2 regions of the Trichocoleus sp. DQ-A3 genome follow, and region 1 is predicted to be linked to the other one. Evidence: riboswitches for the same ligand, from Rfam matches in the RefSeq annotation. Region 1 holds a riboswitch; the other holds the start of a gene.
What was found. A riboswitch is a leader RNA that binds a small molecule or an ion and turns the genes downstream of it on or off. The one in region 1 is predicted to bind cyclic di-AMP.

Region 1 (9,934 bases):
CCCTACTCAACAGAGGTTTACAGAAAATTATTAGACAGAGGTTGCCCTAGGGCGACGGTGAGTAACCAAAGCTTCAACTTTGCCTAGGGCGTAGTCCAGCAGTAGTCCTGTCAGCCCAATCACTACCACTGCCAAAAATACTGAGCTTAGGTTTAAGCGACTCCATTCATCCCACACAAAAAACCCAATCCCGATGCCGCCCGTGAGCATTTCTACAGCGACAATGACCAGCCATGCAATCCCCAAACTAATCCGTAAACCAGTAAAGATATAAGGCAAACTGGCAGGCCAAATAATCTTGGTAATTCGTCGCCAGCGGGGCATTTCTAGCACCCTTGCCACATCGAGGTAATCTTTGGAAACGCTAGAAACACCGAGAGCAGTATTAATAATGGTGGGCCACAAAGAGGTAATGAAGATAACAAAAATTGCTGACGGATCTGCTAGGTTAAAAATTGCTAAAGCAATGGGCAACCAAGCTAGCGGCGATACCGGCTTGAAAATCTGAATTATGGGATTGAGTGCCATCATTGCTTGCTTGGACATGCCAATCAAAAATCCAATGGGAATGGCAACAACTGCACCTAACAAAAATCCCAGCAATACTCGTCGAAGGCTTGCCAGTAGTAACCAACCAATCCCTAGATCGCCAGGACCCCGTCGGTAAAAGGGGTTCAGAATGTAGTCTAAATTCTTGACGAACGCCTCTGGTGGGGTGGGTATTAATTCATGCTTGAAAAGCGCAACAATCCACCACAGAACGATAATTCCTAAAAAACCAAGGGCGGGGAGGACGACGACATCCCGAATCAGAACGGGTTTTGCCCGTTTCCAGGCTACCTGTCCAGCAACTGCAATCGCAGACAAATTCAGCTGCAATATCATTATGAAGCTCCTCAGAGTCACTCTTCAGGTACAAAAAAGTAGAGCAGTACCAGCCGGGACACTGACAAGTTCAGAACATTTCAAAAAATGAAAAATGCTGACTCTTCAGTCTCCTCTCAATGCCTACGAAGTTAGCTGACGGGCTAGAGCTGAGAGATGCTCTTCTCTAAGGGATAAGGGATGAAGGATGAATAAACAGTTTTTTATTCCGCCTTACACCTTTTGCCTTACTCCTGGCAGAGATACGCCCCATTAATTGGTTCCTCCGTTCCAGCGCTTATACAGAGCGATCGCTTGCTAAGACGCTGAATTAGGCTGACTTACTCGGATTAACCGATAAGTCTAGCACGCCTTTTTAAGACAGTCCACCTTTCCGAAGACATAGCTTTCTAGCGATCGCTTCTCCATCAAATTCACAATAGTTTACGAATTTTTTGAGGCATTCTAGTGGTGTTTGTATTTTGTACTACATCTTGCCTTCCTTCAACCCCATCTTTAAGTAGAAGCCGCTTAAAGCAGTCAAAGTTTATATTATCTATCTTGTTAATCAGCCAATTTTATCGTTCGTTCAAGGCACCCAATATGATGTCAGCATTCTCCTCTTTGGTTTCTGAACCTTCCGAACAAATCCTTTGTTTTTATACAAATTGCACAAATAAGATTCAAATTGTTAAATTTGATAATACTCAAGACTTAAACTTTGAACGGATTGTTTTCCCTGGTCAACGTTTATTGTTTAAAGCCTTACCGGACTCCCAACTAAAAATACATACTAACCCAACAAAAAGTTCTACTGAAAACTTAGCTTTAATAGAAGTAATTCCCTGCGATCATCTCCGCGTACATGAAGAAATGAGCGTCTGAAAATGAAGCTTTTAACCCTTAGGGTGGCTTTTGATTAAAAATATTTTAAGAGCTTATAGGCGAAGCATTTGGGCGCGAAAATAAGAAAGACAAACAAATTAGCTACTCCCTAAACTAAGATTAGTTTAGGGAGAGCATTTGTAAACGAGTCAATAGCGCCAAAAAATGATGGATTTTAGTCAATTACTGATCGATAAATCTGCCACGATTGTAGAGAAATGGATTGAAGCTGTCCGTGCTGATAGTCGAATTGAGACCGCAGCAGAATTATCTTACAAGGGTTTGCGCGACAGCCTCCCCCGTGTCCTCAAGGCATTAGCGACTGTACTTTCTAAGTTTCAAGACAGTGATGTTCAGTCGTTAGTAGATGCAAGTTTAGAACATGGTATACTTCGGGCTGAACAAGGTTACGATCCAGTAGAAATTGTCCGCGAATACCGAATTTTACGGGAGACAATTGTTTCTACGTTAGAGGGAGAGTTGCTAGACTCATCACCGATTGAGATAATCCGAGTCATTCGTCTGATTGATACAGTAGTGGATGAAGCGATCGCTCAATGTTTTAAAAGCTACATGGATGAGCGATTGCACGAACTCCAACAGCTGCAAAGTCAGTTAAAATTGACCAATCAAGAATTAACTCGTTTGCTTCGGGCGAATAAAGATAACCTTTCTCATCTAGCCCACGAATTGAAAACTCCCCTTACTTCCATTATTGGCTACTCAGATTTATTTTTGCGCCAACAACAACGGAAGCCGGAGGAGAGTGATAACCTTCCGAATCTAGAACACATTGAGAAAGTGCTACGAAATGGACGACAGCTACTTCGATTAATCAACGATGCGTTGGAAATCTCTCGCTATGAAGCGGGGAAAATGAAATTGCAGCCATCTGTAACAGATGTACGCTCTTTAATTCAGAATATCCTGGAAATGGTAGAACCTTTGGCGGATTCCAAGGAGCTACAGATAATCGTTGATTACGATTCAGCTAGCGCCGATAGCTGTGCTGCTCTTCGAGAAGGACTACACCCAACATGCGCCCCCGATCGGGTGCTGACAGATCCGCTGAGACTACAGCAAATTATTACTAATCTCTTTAGTAACGCGATTCGTTACACCGACTCTGGAACGATTAAATTAAGGTGCCAAACGCTATCAGATAAAGAGTGGGCGATCGCTATCAGCGATACGGGAATCGGCGTTCCTCCAGAAGACCAAGCTCGTATATTTGAACCCTACTTTCGCTCTATCCCCCAAGAAAAGTCTTTCCTTCCGGAAAGTACAGGTTTAGGATTAGCGATTGTCTCGCGGTTGGTAAAATTATTACAAGGAAGAATAGAGCTAGTTTCACAAGTAGGCATTGGCTCCACCTTCACTGTCATTTTACCGTTAGCAGTGAATACTTCTGAGGAAATCGTGACGCCTTCAACAACCCAGGTATAGCACTTTCAACTAATTTTTAAAGATGAAACCCCAGACTCCTTAGAACAGTCTGGGATTTGAACTCTAAACTCGAATCAAATAGCGATGAAGCCTGTTTTCGGGAAACAACTGCTAGTTTAGGGTCAAGCAGACGACCTGCAAGACTCTCCAAAATTCTTGAACCCCTTCAAAAGCCGTAGGTGCCCGTGCGGGAGCGTAGGTGCAGCCTTGGAGAGTCAATAGAGCGAAACACTGGCTGCTGTTGGGGGTGCATCCACTTCAACCCAACCCAGACGTAAAGATTGGTCAGCCAGCCAAGACTAACCACCTGAAATTCTCGAAGGGGTGGAGTCACGATTGAGCGCTAGGTGAATTGGAAACAGGAGGAATTTGACAAGCAGAAAACTGAGTGTTGCGATCGCTCGTAAACTTTACCATGCGATCTCTTTGCTAGCGTATGCCGCGATCGCTCGGCGGCTGCTCATCTATCTTCGATCGGCAGGCGAGTGAAAAGTTGTACTTCGCGTATGATTAGTAATCAGCTGCTTAGCACTGGGAATAATAACTTAAGAGTTGAAAGCGGTTATTTTTAAAGTGCTGAAAAAACAATTAAAAACATTTCCAGAAAATCCGAGCGGGGAAAAACCTATTCGAGCTGACTTGAATAGCCAATACCTAAGGGGGCAAAAACCCAGGGGGCATACGCCGTGATTGTAGACTTGAAAGAAACTGAACTCAGGGGAGCTTTTCTCAAAGGGAAGGAGCTGAGGGGAGCAGACCTAAGAAGGGTAAACCTCAGCGAGGCGAACCTCAGTTATGCAGATCTCATAGAAGCAGACCTAACAGAGGCAAACCTGAATGGGTCAAATCTAAGTGGAGCTTGTCTCAATTTAGCAAATCTGAGCGAGGCAGACCTGACGAAAGCAGATTTGAGTGGAACCACCCTGATTGGAGCAGATTTAACAGCCGCCAACTTGAGCGGAGCCAACTTGAAAAAGGCGAATCTGGTTGGAACTAATCTGGAAAATGCTAACTTGGCTGGAGCGAACCTGGTAGGAGTAGACTTGAGCGCAGCCGAGCTAAAGGGGGCTATCCTACAAAAGGCTGTCTACAATCAAGAGACTCGATTCCCTCCAGACTTTAACCTTCAGGAAGCGGGGGCTTACTTGATTGCCTCTGGCACTTTACTCATCGGCGTCAACCTGAGTGAAGTCGATCTCAGTGGAGTTTATTTAAAGTCAGCCGACCTGAAAGCAGCAAATTTGATGAGAGCAAATCTGGTCGGCGCAAATTTGGAGAACGTTAACTTGGCGGGTGCCAATCTGGTTGGAACCGATTTGAGTAAAGCCAAGCTGAGGGGAACCATTCTAGAAAAAGCTGTCTACACGCAAGAGACTCAATTTCCCTACGAGTTTGACCCCAGTGAAGCTGGAGCTTACTTGATTGCTGCGGGTGTATGCCTGCCTGGGGTTAATTTGAGCGGAGTTAATCTGAGCGGAGCCGACTTAAGGGCGACCAATCTGCGAGGGGCAAAGTTACGAGGAGCAAACTTGAGAGGGGTAGACTTAAGCAAAGCTAACTTGAGGAAAGCTGACCTGGATGATGCCAACTTGAGCGGAGCCGACTTACGAGGGGCGGACTTTACGGGAGCCATTTTGAGGCTGGTGAACTTCAGCGAGGCGGATCTAAGAGGAGTAGACTTAACGCGAGCCGACTTGAAGGGAGCCAATCTAAGTAGAGCCGACTTGAGAGGAGTAGACTTGACGGGAGCTAGCTTGAAGCAGGTGAACTTAAGTGAAGCCGACTTGAGGGGGGTAGACTTAACGCGAACGGATTTAAGGGGAGCCAACCTAAGTGGGGCAGACTTGACGGATGTGGATTTGAGTCGGGCGATGCTCAAGGGTGCCGACCTGACAGAAGCCAACGTTCCGCAAGAAAATTTCTTTAACTTAGAAATAGAGGCGCGATGAAGCTTAAAGCGATGTGCGATGGATGTGCGATGAATAGAGGGGCGAATAAATAATCGGAGTATTCACCCGGAGACGATATCCATTATTTTTTCTTGCGAGTCCAAAGATCCGTGAACATCATGGTCAACCCGCCTATAAAAATTGCGATCGCCATCCCGCCTGCCGTAACATTCATCCAATCAATATTTTCCATCTGATTATTCAGCCGTTTTTTTGAGCAACGGTACTAGATTAGCAACTTTGGCATCCAGACAAACATCCCCGCCCAGAAAAGCGCGAACTAAGCGAACATTAAAGGTTCTGTAACCTGCTCCTGGCAAGTTTCGCTTGCGTGCTTGCTGGTGCGCTTTCAACCGTCCGGTGCAAGATGCGAACTCAAGGGACTTATTTTGCTCAAAGCAGTCTTAGACCTAGCCAGAATCGCCCCTTAGAAAGCGACAGGCAAGGGAAACCATCTTCAAACCCCTCTCCGATACGGAGAGGGGTTTGGGTAAAGTCTGCCCGCTTGTGTATTCCAGAGACTTTTACAAAAGGTTTAGTGCCTAACTTCAAACTCAGGTGAGATTTTTGGAATTTCTTTGAGATAAACTCGCGAAAAAGGTTCGGCTGAGCCAAGCTGGTACTGTTCAAGCAAGCCATGAGAGCGGATAGAGATAGTGTCTCCTTCCTTAATCACCACGGTTGAGTCGTGGAGAATGTCTCTCGCCAGCATCATCTCAGTTTCCGTAGGATTATCCAAGATTACAAGATTGCTGCCGTAGTAGAACATCCCATCTGCCTCTAGTACGTCTTCTGTGTACTCGACAATCAGCAGATCGAGCTGGGGATTCCGGAGCAGGTTTTGAACGTTAATGTTGTAATCCTTGTTCAAGTTTTTCTCGGAACGGTTGACGAAAACTCCATCCCGACAAACTGCGCCAATTGTCCAGTCGGGGTGTCGCATCAGAATATCGTCAATGACTTCTTGAAGTTCTTGAACTGAGATCCGGTTGAAGGTGATGAATGGGATTCTGGCTTTTTCAGGGGAGTCAAAGAAGGTTTCCAGAATATGGGAAGGTACATCGACGCTGTCACCAACGGCGGGTCTAAGATGCATATAGATGCCAGGGGCAGCGTTGATTTCGATGATGCCAAACTCACCATCCTTCCAAGATTTGGATAAATCTTGGGCAATGACATCAATACCCAGGCAAGTTAGCCGGAAATGCTGGGCGATGTCTTGCGCCAGGATAATGTTGTCAGGATGAACAGTGCTTGTCTGATCGATGCTCAAGCCGCCAGCCGATAGGTTGGCAACTTTGCGAAGATAGACGGTGCGATCGCTTTCAATCACGCTATCCAGACCTAATCCCTGTTCTTCTAAGTACATTTCCATCGCTTCATCGCACTGGATCTTGCCCATTGGCGACGTTGGTGTATCTATCCTGTCTGGCTTCCGATTTTCCTGCTCGATCAATTCCGCAATCGTCGAGTGTCCATCACCCACGACTGATGCGGCGCGGCGTTCCGTCGCGGCGACGAATCTACCATTGACGCAAAGCATCCGAAAATCTGACCCTTTGTAGCTTTTTTCGACGATGATCCGGACTGGCTGCTCTTTAGGAATCGCATTGACTGCCCTGCTAAAGGCATATTTCAGTTCTTCTGAATCTTGCACATCAGCCGTTACCCCAATTCCTTTGTGGCCCACTACCGGCTTCACAGCGACGGGATAGCCAATCTCTCTAGCGGCTGCGCGAGCGTCTTCCAGTGAAGCGACGATGTCACCTTTGGGAACGGGGAATCCCAAGGTACCTAAGAAAGCTTTGCAGTCATCTTTGCGAGTGGTAAAGTCCGAATCCAGATGGCTATCGCAGTCAAAAGTCGTTGCTATCCCGCGAATCTGCTTTCTTCCATAGCCATATTGAACCAGTCCTTCGTCCCACAGATAAAAAACGGGAATTCCTTTTTCGTGAGCTGTACGCCACAGCGCATAGACTGTCGGTCCGCCGTAGACGGAGTAGCGGAACTGATCCTGCATCGCCTTGAACTGATCGTCAATCCTAAAATCTTTGCCTTGAGCGATCGCTTCAAACCAATCCCAAACACTGTAAACGACTGCCCGACTAGTGCGTGCATGAAGTGATTCTACGGCAATCTTCGTGCAAGCGGGAAGTTGCTTGATACTCCAGTGCTTGAGGTGCAGCCCCATGTCCAGTTTTCCCACTTCTGACACGGTTCGAGCGAACAGTTGGGCATGAGATTCGTAGGTTTCATCACGCAGGTGGGGGTAGCGATCGCCAATAATCGATACATAATCGCTAATTGCCGGAGGTTGCGCGGACTCAGTTAGGGCGAAATCGAATATTAGCGCCCCCGTCTGCAAATACGGGTTTGGCCCCATGTAATGCTTGAAGTTAAAGATATCGAATGCATCCGTTTTTCTCGCATTGACACGGACTGCATCGGTCATTATCTCTCTGCTCATTGAGTATCTCCCGTTTTTAAACACCCTTTTTATTAACTTGGCGACTCGCTTACTTGAGCCTAATTCGATTGCATAACCTTTTCAGCTATCAAAGGGCAGAGTCAAGTCAATTCTTTTTTATTGGATTTAATGGTGAATGGTTCGTTGCCTTTCTACCATTTGCGATCGCCATTACCCAAATCGCTTAAATTTCTTTAATAAAACACTTTAAAAACCCATTTTCTTTAAGAAAATGGGTTTTCAGATTTGTGGAGTTCCCCCCTTGAAAATTTGATACAAAACCTAAGCTCGATCTACAATTTCTTTTGCTTTATCTTTGAGGTCTTCTTTTAGATGCATAGCAGCAGCTTCATCCTGCTTCATCTGACCTTCTGCTTGGTCTTTTTGGTCGCCGGTTACATGACCAAGCCCCTCTTGCACCTTGCCTTCTATGTTTTTAGCAACCGCTCTGGCTCTATCTTCTACGCTCATTTTTAGCTCCTTTACAAGGATATGTAATTTATTATACTACTCCCAGTATAAGAAGCTTAAGGGTGAAAAAGACATCCCTCGGCAGTTAGATTTTAAAGGCACAGGTAGCATTTAAAAAGTAGGATGGAAAGTGCCCACCCTACTTTCAATTAATCAAGAATTGGCTTGCGAGTTTTCAGATCAAATTTGTATCCGTGTGGAAGGATATGAAGCTTGGCTCCGCAAACTGCCAAAGGCTCATCCTTCAAAATGTCACCGATGTTGCTATGGGTAAGCTCTGACTCATCGACAATCGTGACAGCTCCTTCCCCGATTACTTCAAACTTGTTATCGCTGACTGCGATCGCTGTATTCTCGTCAATCCCAAATCCTAAGACAGCAGGCTGCTGTGCCAAGGCAGAAATTAACCGTCCCAGACGCCCACGCTGTAAGAAATGTTGATCGATGACCACTCCTGGCAAGAAGCCCATACCGGGACCCATCTCTACCACTTCAACCCGTGGATTTGTCTCAGAGTCGCCTTCAACGATCATGACATCTGGCATCATGGCAGCTCCCGCACTGGTGCCTCCCACCACGATTCCTTCAGCGTACCGTCTGTGAATCGCCTCATCGATCTGGGTACCCTTCAGAATGCTGGTGATGCGAGCCTGATCTCCGCCGGTAAAAAATACACCAGTGGCTTTCTCAATTGCCTCCAAGTAAGTGGCTGAAGTTGCATCTTCCCGCTCAACAGTATCAACGATACGAACGTCTTCGGCTCCCAGCCGCTCAAACACTCTGATATAGTTCTCTCCCACTTCTCTGGGCAGCTCTGTCGCCACGGTCATGACGACAATTCGAGCTTTAGTACCCCCGGCGCGGCGAACAAACTCTCGGAGGATTGTGCAGTCTCCCTCCTTGTCTTCTGCACCCCCGATGATCACCAACTGCCCGCTAGGTTTATTCGCTGGTACGTTTTCTTGAGCTTCCATTGATTTTATGTCCAGGTATTAATGGTTGTTTTGTGCATAAAAATACCCAGGAGATATAGAAGACTCCCAGGAAATTTTTTATGTCTCAGATTGGCTGTCCTGAATAACTAAAATAACTGCATACCGTTTGCCGCAGCTTCTTTCTAGGGATATAACTTGCAGCAAATCTGTAATTTAAAATACATAAGTCTATTTTGAAGTTTTTGATCGCTGAGCATAAATTAAGCTTGTAAGGCTGCAAAACTATATAGCTTACAATTCATTAAATCTTGCGGCTGTTATCCAGATCCTATAGCAGCAATTCTCAGATGCATAAATGAGACGCTTTGGCACACACTATTGCTGTGTTCCGGATAAGCTTTATATTGCACCATCAGCTAGCTGCATTAATTCAGATGAATTAATAAAGTAGCTTTGCTTGATGGAACAGTTGAGTTTGCGTACCCAAGACTTCGTAGAGGTCAACTGCTTGCTGCTTACCGCGAGGGATCACCCGGTCAATCAACCGACACTTGAATAACTCCGGTTGTCTCATCTGGGCAATAACGGCATCACTGGCAAGGATGTGACAGCCGTAAAGCTTTGTCAATTCTTCTAGACGGGCGGCAGTATTCACGACATCGCCGATTACAGTAGAGTCCATGCGCCGGTCTGAACCCACTGTCCCAATCATGGCAACGCCTGTATGAATGCCGATACCAATGTTCACCGGCTGCTCCAGGTTGTATTGTTGGCGATCGCGATTAAACCGATTTAAGCTGTCTACCATCGCCACCGCCGCACTTAAGGCATCCTGTCCGTGGTTTCCCGTGCGGTCAAACACCGCCATCAGCGCATCTCCCAGGAATTTATCAATAAATCCATAATTGATGGCGATC
Region 2 (9,934 bases), on a different contig from region 1:
ACAGTCTTCCATACCCCCGAAGATGTCAAAGGGGAAACGAAACTGCCGATTTTGGGAGTGATTCCTTTTGCCAAGGAACTCAAGAAACCGCCCAAGAAACCCAGCAAACTCTCTACCGCAGCGGATGTTGCCGGTTTAAATCAACTTTTGGGTGACAATAAAGCAAATGGCAATGGTCGCAAGAAGCTAAATGTATACACCGATTCGCCATTTTTGGAAGCCTTCCGTTCTCTCTATACAAATATTCGCTTGCTCAGTTCCGGGACGCCGATTACTTCTTTGGCAATCAGTTCCGCAACACCGGGAGATGGAAAATCAACGGTTGCCATTCACTTGGCGAAAGCCGCAGCGGCAATTGGTCAGCGGGTATTATTGATAGACGCCGATTTGCGGCGTCCGAGTCTGCATACTCGCTTAAGCTTACCGAACGTGCGCGGACTCAGCGATATCATCGCCACGGATTTGAGTCTGAATGATGCCATTCAGCGATCGCCAGAAGACAACAACCTGTTTGTCTTAACATCGGGTCACAACTCTTCAGACCCGATCAAACTGCTTTCGTCAGATAAAATGCAGTATCTGATCGAGCAATTTCAAGCCCGTTTCGACTTAGTGATCTACGACTCACCACCCCTAGTTGGTTTAGCAGACAGCAACATCTTGGCAGCGAATACAGATGGCACTATTTTAGTTGTGGGGATCGATCAAACAGACCGTTCCATGCTGATGAAAGCATTAGATGGACTAAAAATCTCCGGTGGCACAGTCTTGGGTATCGTCGCCAATGGCATTAAAGGGTATACTTCTCCCGCGTATCCTTCCTATAGCCGCACCTATAGTCGCAATTAAGCGAGCTTCGGGGCAGGGGCGTATTCTTATGTTCGCTGAGTCCATGCTTGGCTTTGCTGTGCTAACAGCACTGACTATCCAGTTTCTATAAAAGTGATCGCACAAGTGCAGAGCTTTTGAAGAATGGGAACAACCACAATCGAATTGCTTCTACATTACGGCGCTGCTGCACTCAAACGGGGTGAATGGAAATGATGAAGTTAAAGCTGGACTGGTTTCCGGACAAGGGTTTCCGAAAGTCGCTTTCAAGAACGCAAACGCCGCCATTTTCAGAAACGGCAAGGCAGATCGGACGGACGCGCTTACTTGCTCAAAGCTTATTATGGGGCGTTACGCTAACTTCTTTAAGCAACGCGATCGCACTTTTGTCAATTGGGGCACCCGTCTTAGCAGCAGAACGGGTAACGCTGCGCTTGGGACCGTTTCAGCAATCGGTCGCGATCGAAGATTTAGAGGATTTTGCCAAAACGGGGGAAGTTCCTGCAAGTCTCAAGCCTTACAAGGCATTGCTCAGCTCAGAATTTCGAGACATCCTCAACCGTCGCTTGCACCTAGATCCGAATTTGGGAGACAAAGTGGTGAAAGACGTGTTGCGATCGCCCGTTGGAGAAGAATTAATCAAGAAGCTGGGATTGGCGCTCCCGAATAGTACGGTAGAACAACTGCAAGCAGGTCTAACTCTAGCCTTGCGGCAAGCCAACGGCTTAAGCGTTATCAGCTTTTTGCAGTCCTATCCAGCCGACACCATTACCATAGACGCCTCTTCAGCGATCGCGATCGCCCTAGAATTCAACGCCCCCTACTGGCAAAGCGGAGCTTTAGGCCCTCTACTGGAGCGGGAACTGACCGTCACCAAAGGAAAATTTCGTCCCGCGTTTAACCCCGCCCAAGCGGGTTCCGAAACAGTACAGCAGCAGACCCTGACCTTTCACGACTGGCGACGCCAAGAGCCGGTTCTGGGGACATACACCAGCGATCGCAAGATCGTCGTCGATCTTTACTGGGCAAACACAAACGAGAAGCCCCCTTACCAAAATTCTCAGAATCCCCTCGTCGTCCTCTCCCACGGCTTTGGAGCCGATCGCTCCTTCCTGGCTTATGTAGCCCGTCACCTAGCGTCTCATGGCATCACCGTCGCCGCCATCGAGCATCCGGGCAGCAATGCCAACCAAATCTTTGGCGGGCATTTTGGCAGCAACTCTGTGGGAGTACCCGGTTTAGTACCTTTGTTACCGGCGTCCGAATTTGTCGCCATGCCCAAAGATATTAGCTTTTTGCTTGATGAGCTAGCTCGGCTAAACCAGCTACCAGGTTCCCTTCAGGGGAAGCTGAATACCGAGAAAGTGAGCGTGATTGGTCATTCCTTGGGCGGCTACACGGCTTTAGCGTTGGCGGGAGGCGAACTGAATCTAGATGAGTTACGACAATTCTGCAAAAATCGCAATCCTCTAGGAAAATCGGGGGGCGATTGGTTGCAGTGTGCAGCAGCGGATCTGCCCGACCAACGTTTGAGCTTGCGGGATCGGCGCGTGGCGCAAGCGATCGCGCTGAACCCCGTCGTGGGAGACTTATTTGGCAAAAAAGGTCTTGGCAAAGTTAGCACTCCTACCTTAATCTTGACTGGCACCAGCGATCCCCTCACTCCATCGCTGAACCATCAACTACGACCTTTTACCCAACTACCCAGCCCGAAATATCTCCTCACAGCAATTGGCGGAACTCACTTAAGCATTAGCGATTTTGCTCCTGGTAGCCAAGGCGAACAGCTCACTCAAACAACCCTCGTCAACGAACGCACTGGTGAAGTAGCGGCTCCCCTGCGTCAGTTGCTTAAAGGCGTCACCTTGGCATTTGTCAAACAGCTGACTCCAGCCGCCTCAACTTACGAACCCTTTTTAACACCCGCCTACGCCCAATCTCTCTCTACCCCAGAACTGGCGCTGCGCCTGAATACGCAACTACCCCCAAGCGTTACTTCGTGGCTGGCTTTGCCACCACTGCCCTAGAAAGGCGGGCATCCCAATGAAATGTTTCTCAAAACTAAGGCAAGGCTCCGAGTTTTGGATAAAAATCCTGATTTAATCAAAGTCAAGCTGTGACTAATTAAAAGTTAGCATTAAGCTAATCGCTACTTTTGACAGTAGCCTCTTCAGGAGAGAGCGCATTATGGACCCCATCACGATTCTTGCCCCCCTCGTTTTGGTGATCGTTGGCTACACAGTGGGTTCTGTGAAAATTATCAACGAAGGAAATCAAGCTTTAGTAGAGCGCTTGGGTCAGTACAATCGAAGACTCGCGCCCGGTCTCAACTTTATCGTTCCCTTTGTTGACTCAATTGTGGTGGAGGAAACCAGCCGCGAGAAGTTTTTGAATATTGACCCTCAGCAGGCAATTACCAAAGACAACGTTTCGCTGAAAGTTGATGCAGTGGTGTACTGGCAGATTCTGGATTTGGAAAAAGCCTACTACGCCGTTGAAGATATTGAGCAAGCAATCGAAAACTTAGTTTTAACGACGCTACGCTCTGCGATTGGTCAAATGGAACTGGAGCAAACGTATTCTTCCAGAACCGAAATTAATCAGACTTTGTTACAGCAGCTGGATGAAGCGACGGCTGCGTGGGGAGTTAAGGTGACTCGCGTCGAGGTACGAGACATTACGCCCGCAAGAACTGTTTTGGAGTCTCTGGAGCTGGAACGAGCAGCGGAAAGTAAGAAACGCGCTTCTATCTTGGAAGCGGAGGGAACTGTGAAGTCAATAGAAATTCTTAGTCAAGCTTTGCAGTCACAGCCTTTAAGTAGAGAAGTATTACAGTTTCTCGTTGCTCAAAGATATGTCGATGCCAATCAGAAATTGAGTGCGAGTCCTAACTCCAAAGTGGTATTTATGGACCCGAAAGCTTTATCAGAAGCCATGACTGATTTAATGTCTACTCCTGAACCTCCTAATGGCTCTAATGGCAATGGATCGGGAACTTAGAAGGTAAAAGGTAAAAAACAAAAATGAAAAGAGTTTTAAGAGTCGAGCTGATTTGAAATTAAAAACATCACTTTTTAAGGCATTTCAAGACAGCGATCGCTCTTAGCTTTTCTATTTTTGTTTTCTGAAAATGGCATCCGCGACGCGACAAACGTCGTGCATAGGTTGGACATCGTGAATTCGGAGGATATCAGCACCTCCCGCGATCGCTCCGCAACAAGCCGCCGCCGTTCCCCACACTCTGCCTTTGGGATCGGGTTGATTTAAAATCCGCCCGATAAAACTTTTCCGGGATGGTCCCACTAACAAAGGAACGCCCAAAGAATGCAACATCGGCAGGCGTTGCAGAATTTCCAAGCTTTGCTCGTAAGTTTTGGCAAAGCCAATGCCGGGATCGATGATAATTTTTGAGCGATCGATGCCAGATGCGATCGCTTGCTCAATTTGACTTGACAAAAACTCGGAGATTTCCCCCATCAAGTCCTGATAATTCGTCATCTGCTGCATGGTAGCTGGCGTCCCTCGGATGTGCATCAACACAATGGGGACTCCCAACTCTGCCACCACAGCAAACATCTCCGGGTCGAAAGTACCGCCGGAAATATCATTGACGATATCAGCCCCCGCCCCAATCGCTGCCCGTGCCACAGATGCCCGTGTTGTATCCACGGAAATCGGAACCTCAGAAGGATGAGGGATGTATCCCGGAGGGTTGGATAAGGGATTGCCGTGTTGAGCAGATTCGATGACCCCCACCGCAGAATCGGAGTCAGCCTCGATCCTTCCTTCTGCTCCCTTTCGGAGCGCCTGCACCACTGGTAGCACCCGATCCAATTCCTCTTCCAGAGAGATTTGGGCGGCTCCGGGGCGGGTTGATTGTCCCCCCACATCGAGGATATTGGCTCCGGCTGCCACAAGATGCTTAGCCTGAGCCAAGGCGTCTCCTAGCGTGTTAAAGTCTCCGCCGTCACTAAAACTATCAGGCGTCACATTCAACACACCCATTAAATAAGTGCGCTGTCCCCAGTCAAAAGTTTGACCCCGCAGGGCCAAGCTATTTTGGATTTTGGATTGATTCATCCGTCATCCGGCGAAGAAAGCGCCGCTTCGCTAACATCCTTATCCTTTTTGAAAGTTGACAATTCGGGCAAAACTGGCAGCCTCCAGACTGGCTCCCCCGACCAAAGCCCCATCGATTTCTGGCTGCGCCATGATTTCATCAATATTATTGGGCTTGACCGAGCCACCGTACTGAATCGAGACATTTGGATTTGTCAATTGAGTGCGAATCAAGCCAATCACCCGATTTGCTTCTTTTGACTCGCAGGTGTCGCCAGTACCAATTGCCCAAATAGGTTCGTAGGCAATAACCAGGTTTTCCTGGTCAACGTCAACCAAGCCTTTTTTCAGTTGGGTAGAAATCAGGGATTCTGTTTCACCTGCATCGCGTTGTTGCTTGGTTTCGCCGACGCAGAGAATGGGCGTTAAACCGTAGCGTTGCGCTGCTTTCAGCCGTAGGTTCACAGTTTCATCGGTTTCGCCAAAGTATTGACGCCGTTCGCTATGACCCACAATTACGAAACGCACCCCAATTTCTGTCAGCATGGGTCCGGCAATTTCACCTGTGTAGGCTCCCATTTCTTCCCAGTGGATGTTTTGGGCACCCAGCTGCACGCGGCTACCGTGCAGATTTTTAGACATGATGCTTAAAGCAGTGAAAGGAGCCGCTAGGACTACTTCCCGCTCGTCTGGGGTTTCTTCTAGGTGAGACATGAATCCTTGCAAAAACTCCAGACTCTCGGTCTGAGTTTTGTACATTTTCCAATTACCGGCAATAACTATTTTCCGCACAGCTAACTCAGTCAAGTTCAGAATGCTAAAAACTGTAACCTCCAGTTTAGTACGGCGGGGGAACCCCTGCTTTAAAGGCGATCGCATTTACACTTTCTGGTCGCTAAAAGCGCAAATGTCAAGCGACGCGATAATTTCACCCCGCAATCCTTGCACGCCAACACTCGATCCGCAGGAGCGATCGCTCTGGGGATGCTGCTCTTAGCCGCTACTCACTTCAAAAATCTTTTTATTACTTTAGGTGGGTATTTACCCGAAAGATTCCCCCCTATCGTAGGATGTTTCTCAAAAAAACATAGGTTTAAAATTATACCAGAACGTAAATAAAAAACTTAAATTATTGGAGTAAATATGAAACTAAAATTTTTAGCAGCCGCAGCGATTCTGCTTCCCTTAGGCTTAGTTGCTCCCGTCCGAGCCGAAAATCCCGCTCATGTCAGACGATTAATCGAAACTAAGCAATGTCAGAACTGCGACTTGAAAGGAGCCAATCTTGTAAGTGCCCATCTCACTGGGGCTGATTTGAGAGGGGCAAACTTGCAGGGAGCTAACCTAGCGAATGCCAACTTAGAAGGTGCCGATCTAACGCAGGCTAATCTGGAAAAAGCTAATTTAACGGGTGTATTTGCAAATAGCGCCGATCTCCAGAAAGCAGACTTAAGTAGTGCCAATTTGAGAGAGGCTAACTTGATAAATGCTAACTTGAAGGATGCGGCTCTCGACAACGCGATTTTGCCGAATAACGTTAAATGGGATTAGTGGTTTTTTCACAACTAAATATTTGACAAAAATACAAAACTCGGTCAGAAACTGACCGAGTTTTGTTTTGAGCGATCGCTCAAAGCACAAATGCAGCAGTGCTAGGCTCTATCGTGCAGTCTTTGCCGAGAGCCGAGAAGCTTCTTCCTTCAGAATCCATGACGAAGACAAATCTTCTACAAAACTCTTCTGGCTTAAACTTGCAGCTTCAACTACTCTGACAATAAGTGTTGGTAAGTATGTGCTATTAACCATCTGATAGCCATAGCCAAAAACCTTGCCTGAGCGTCCGGTTTTCTTATGTAGTACGCTATCTCCGATATTCAGCATGATTTCAACTCTCCTAATTTTGTGATTTGCCGTTTTCTTACTACTTGAATTGCTCTCAAATGATTGGATGGATATCCCGCTTTTACCGACAATCCATCGATTTGGAATAAATTTGTTTAGGGTTGGGGAATAGAGTTCTTGCAAAAATATTGAGAACCTGTCCTAACTTTCGGAAACGAAGAGGGAGTCTCATTTCCTCCTTGCAAGGAACAAAGAAGATTGATTGTTTTTATTGCAAGAAACGCTTATACACTGAAAGCTCACAACGTTGGATGGAAACTCTTTTCTAGTGCCTTTTCTTGCTCGCTATCGGGATTAAAATCCCATCCCAAAGGACTCAGCACTTTTCAGGGGAAAAAATCTCAAGCGACTAGCTGCGGTTTGCTCGTAGATTCAACAGCAGCTTGGCACAGTAATTTGGTGTACAGATGGCTGAGTCGTAATGCCACGCTATTCCAGCTAAAGGCAATTTCTACCCGTTGGCGACCCATTTGGCCTAATTGGTCTCGCCAATCGGGATCGGCTAGGATGCGGTCAATCGCCTGTCCAAAGGCGACTTCATCTTTGGGAGGTACCAGTAAACCCGTTACCTCTGGCACTACGGTAAACTGCAAGCCGCCTACATTACTTGCAATTACCGGCGTCCGGGTAGCCATTGCTTCAATGGCAACTAAACCGAAGGGTTCGTAATGACTGGGGACAACACACACATCGGCAGCTGAGTAGTAGAGAGGCAAATCGTTATCTTCCACACGACCGGGGAAGCAAGTGAGATCGCCAATGCCTTCTTCAGCTACGATTTTCTCAATGCGATCGCGTTCAATGCCGTCACTCTGTCCCGGACGGCTTCCGCCTGCGATGAGGAGCTTTAGGTCGCAAGACTTGCGTAAGCTTGATTTTGCTACGGCTCTGACTAGCGTTTCAATTCCCTTGCGCCGATCGAAACGACCCACATACAGCACTACTTTGGCGTCGCTGGCAATTCCTAGCTGTTGGCGTGCTTCTTGGCGCTGAGTGGAACCAAATTTAACGATATCTGTACCGCAGGGAATCATTTCAATCTGTCCCTGAGTGGAAACAAGCGATCGCATTTGATCTTCTTCTTGCGGACTGGTAGCAATCACTCGATCCACTGTTTCCAAACACGCTTTTTCAACTGCTAGCCGTGTGGAAGCGATCGCTGGAATCTCGGAAACTGTACGATACTTCACTGCACCCAGAGAGTGATATGTATGTACCTGCTTCAAAGGTTGGTGCTTTTTCAGTTCCATTCCCACCCAAGATGACAACCAATAATTGGTATGCACCAGGGTATATTGCAAACCTTCACGCTGCTGGAATGCCTGGAATTGTTCAACAAACTCTGGTAAATAGCCGAAAAGCCGATCCCGACTCATGAATTGGGCTGGCCCAGCGGCTAATCGGATTGTCTGGCAGTTCGGCGTATGCTGAACGACATCCAGTTGATCCGGAGTGCTGCGGCGAGTGAACATATCCACCTGCCAACCTTGCTCAGCGAGTGCTAATCCTACTTGACGCACATAGACATTTTGACCTCCAGCTTCTTCTTGCCCAATTTCTACCGCTGGATCGCCATCTACCGAAATTAAGGCGATACGATTTTTGTCAGTCAGTAACATCGGTTGATTTTCTCCTCATAGCTAGCGCACCTGCTTTCCTACGCCAGCAGTTGAAGCACGGCATGTGCCTCTACTCATAGTCGAGGGCAGGTACAACGAAGCGAACAGATACCAGCCAAGGACACTGATGAGATCGCGCAAATTCTACAAAATTGCTGACTCTTCAGTCTCCTCTCAATGCCGACGGAGTTAGCTGACGGGCGAGGACTGAGAGATGTCCCTCTCTGAGAAATTAAGAATGCAAAATTAAAAATTAGGATTACTATTTTTAATTTTTAATCTCTCATCGATAAGCCCCAAAATTTGGTTCCTCCGCTCCAGCTTCACCTTAATTAGATAAGGTACGTTTTTTAAAGTGAGATACTGGATTAGGCTGACTTATGTAGACTGACTGCAACCTTAACACTACAATTTAAAAATCGTCAACCTACCTTAAGATAGATGTTTTTTAATATACGATAATGATATCTATACTTACCCTCCAATCGTCAGACTTACGAGTCAAGCATTTGATGTGGGCGGATGGGGTCGATAGAGTACATTGGGCTAAGTAAAAAAACCATCAGCTAACTTTTGTTAGCGAACGTTCGCGCACGGCATTAACCTACACGACAAGAAATGCAACTCGTTATTAATAAAAGCTTTCTACATCTTTAACCTTCAGTCATTCGTTCAATATCAACCAACTCATAACTAAGAGTTAAAGACTACTAGAAACAACTCTTTACTGTTGCTATGATTCATCTAATTATAGTTTTTATAGCTCGGTGCTAAATCATTTTCAAACGCGAGATATTCGACTTATCGAAGAAGTCAGGAATCTGAACTCCTAGCTTGCAACTCAAATAGGATTGCTATAGCTACGGGATAATTAGATTAGATTTAATAACCGAATGGAATAGTAGTTGTTGAGGAAAAAAGCTCGGTTCAGCGATTAGCGGTTAGCAATTTCAATTCCTAATTGCTAACCGCTAATCGCTAATCGCTAAGTGCTTTTTTTTAACGACTTGCTGCCGCTTCACGAGCAGCTGCCGCTTCATCTGGGTGAATCCCCAAGCGCGTCAGATTAATCCGACCTTTGCTATCAATTTCCCGTACCTTGACAATGACTTCATCCCCGACAGCCACTTCATCTTCGACGCGACCGACTCGGTAATCAGCAAGTTGAGAAATGTGGATCATCCCTTCTTTTCCGGGAAGCACTTCCACAAACGCCCCAATTGGAATAATCCGGGTTACGCGACCAGCGTATACATCACCCTCATTCAGCCTCCGCGTCATCCCTTGGATGATGTTGCGGGCTTTCTTCGCCTTCTCGCCATCTACTGCTGAAATCGTGATCGTGCCATCATCCTCAATGTCGATTTTGGCACCCGTTTCTTCAGTGATGCTCTTAATCATCTTGCCTCCAGGCCCGATGACCATGCCAATGAGTTCTGGCTCAATCTTGAGCGTTAGCAAGCGAGGTGCATAAGGTGACATCTCGGTGCGGGGCTGGTCAATGGTTGCCAGCATTTTCTCTAAAA

Region 2: another riboswitch for cyclic di-AMP. It lies ahead of NDI44_RS15500 (glycosyltransferase family 1 protein); the one in region 1 lies ahead of ntrB (nitrate ABC transporter permease).

The regions. Positions count from the first base shown of each region.
Region 1 covers NZ_JAMPKC010000004.1:85,866-95,799, reverse strand. Annotated here, with positions in the region: gene ntrB (nitrate ABC transporter permease) at 31-885, opposite strand; cyclic di-AMP (ydaO/yuaA leader) riboswitch at 991-1,212, opposite strand; gene NDI44_RS09250 (DUF1830 domain-containing protein) at 1,468-1,749, shown strand; gene NDI44_RS09245 (ATP-binding protein) at 1,918-3,195, shown strand; gene NDI44_RS09240 (hypothetical protein) at 3,362-3,529, opposite strand; gene NDI44_RS09235 (pentapeptide repeat-containing protein) at 3,882-5,144, shown strand; gene NDI44_RS09230 (acetate--CoA ligase family protein) at 5,680-7,611, opposite strand; gene NDI44_RS09225 (CsbD family protein) at 7,894-8,082, opposite strand; gene NDI44_RS09220 (cyanophycinase) at 8,232-9,056, opposite strand; gene NDI44_RS09215 (response regulator) at 9,457-9,934, opposite strand, start outside.
Region 2 covers NZ_JAMPKC010000009.1:89,316-99,249, reverse strand. Annotated here, with positions in the region: gene NDI44_RS15535 (polysaccharide biosynthesis tyrosine autokinase) at 1-849, shown strand, start outside; gene NDI44_RS15530 (alpha/beta hydrolase) at 1,041-2,855, shown strand; gene NDI44_RS15525 (stomatin-like protein) at 3,016-3,828, shown strand; gene folP (dihydropteroate synthase) at 3,940-4,908, opposite strand; gene tpiA (triose-phosphate isomerase) at 4,948-5,679, opposite strand; gene NDI44_RS15510 (pentapeptide repeat-containing protein) at 6,031-6,438, shown strand; gene NDI44_RS15505 (hypothetical protein) at 6,547-6,912, opposite strand; gene NDI44_RS15500 (glycosyltransferase family 1 protein) at 7,131-8,408, opposite strand; cyclic di-AMP (ydaO/yuaA leader) riboswitch at 8,572-8,762, opposite strand; gene NDI44_RS15495 (polyribonucleotide nucleotidyltransferase) at 9,408-9,934, opposite strand, start outside.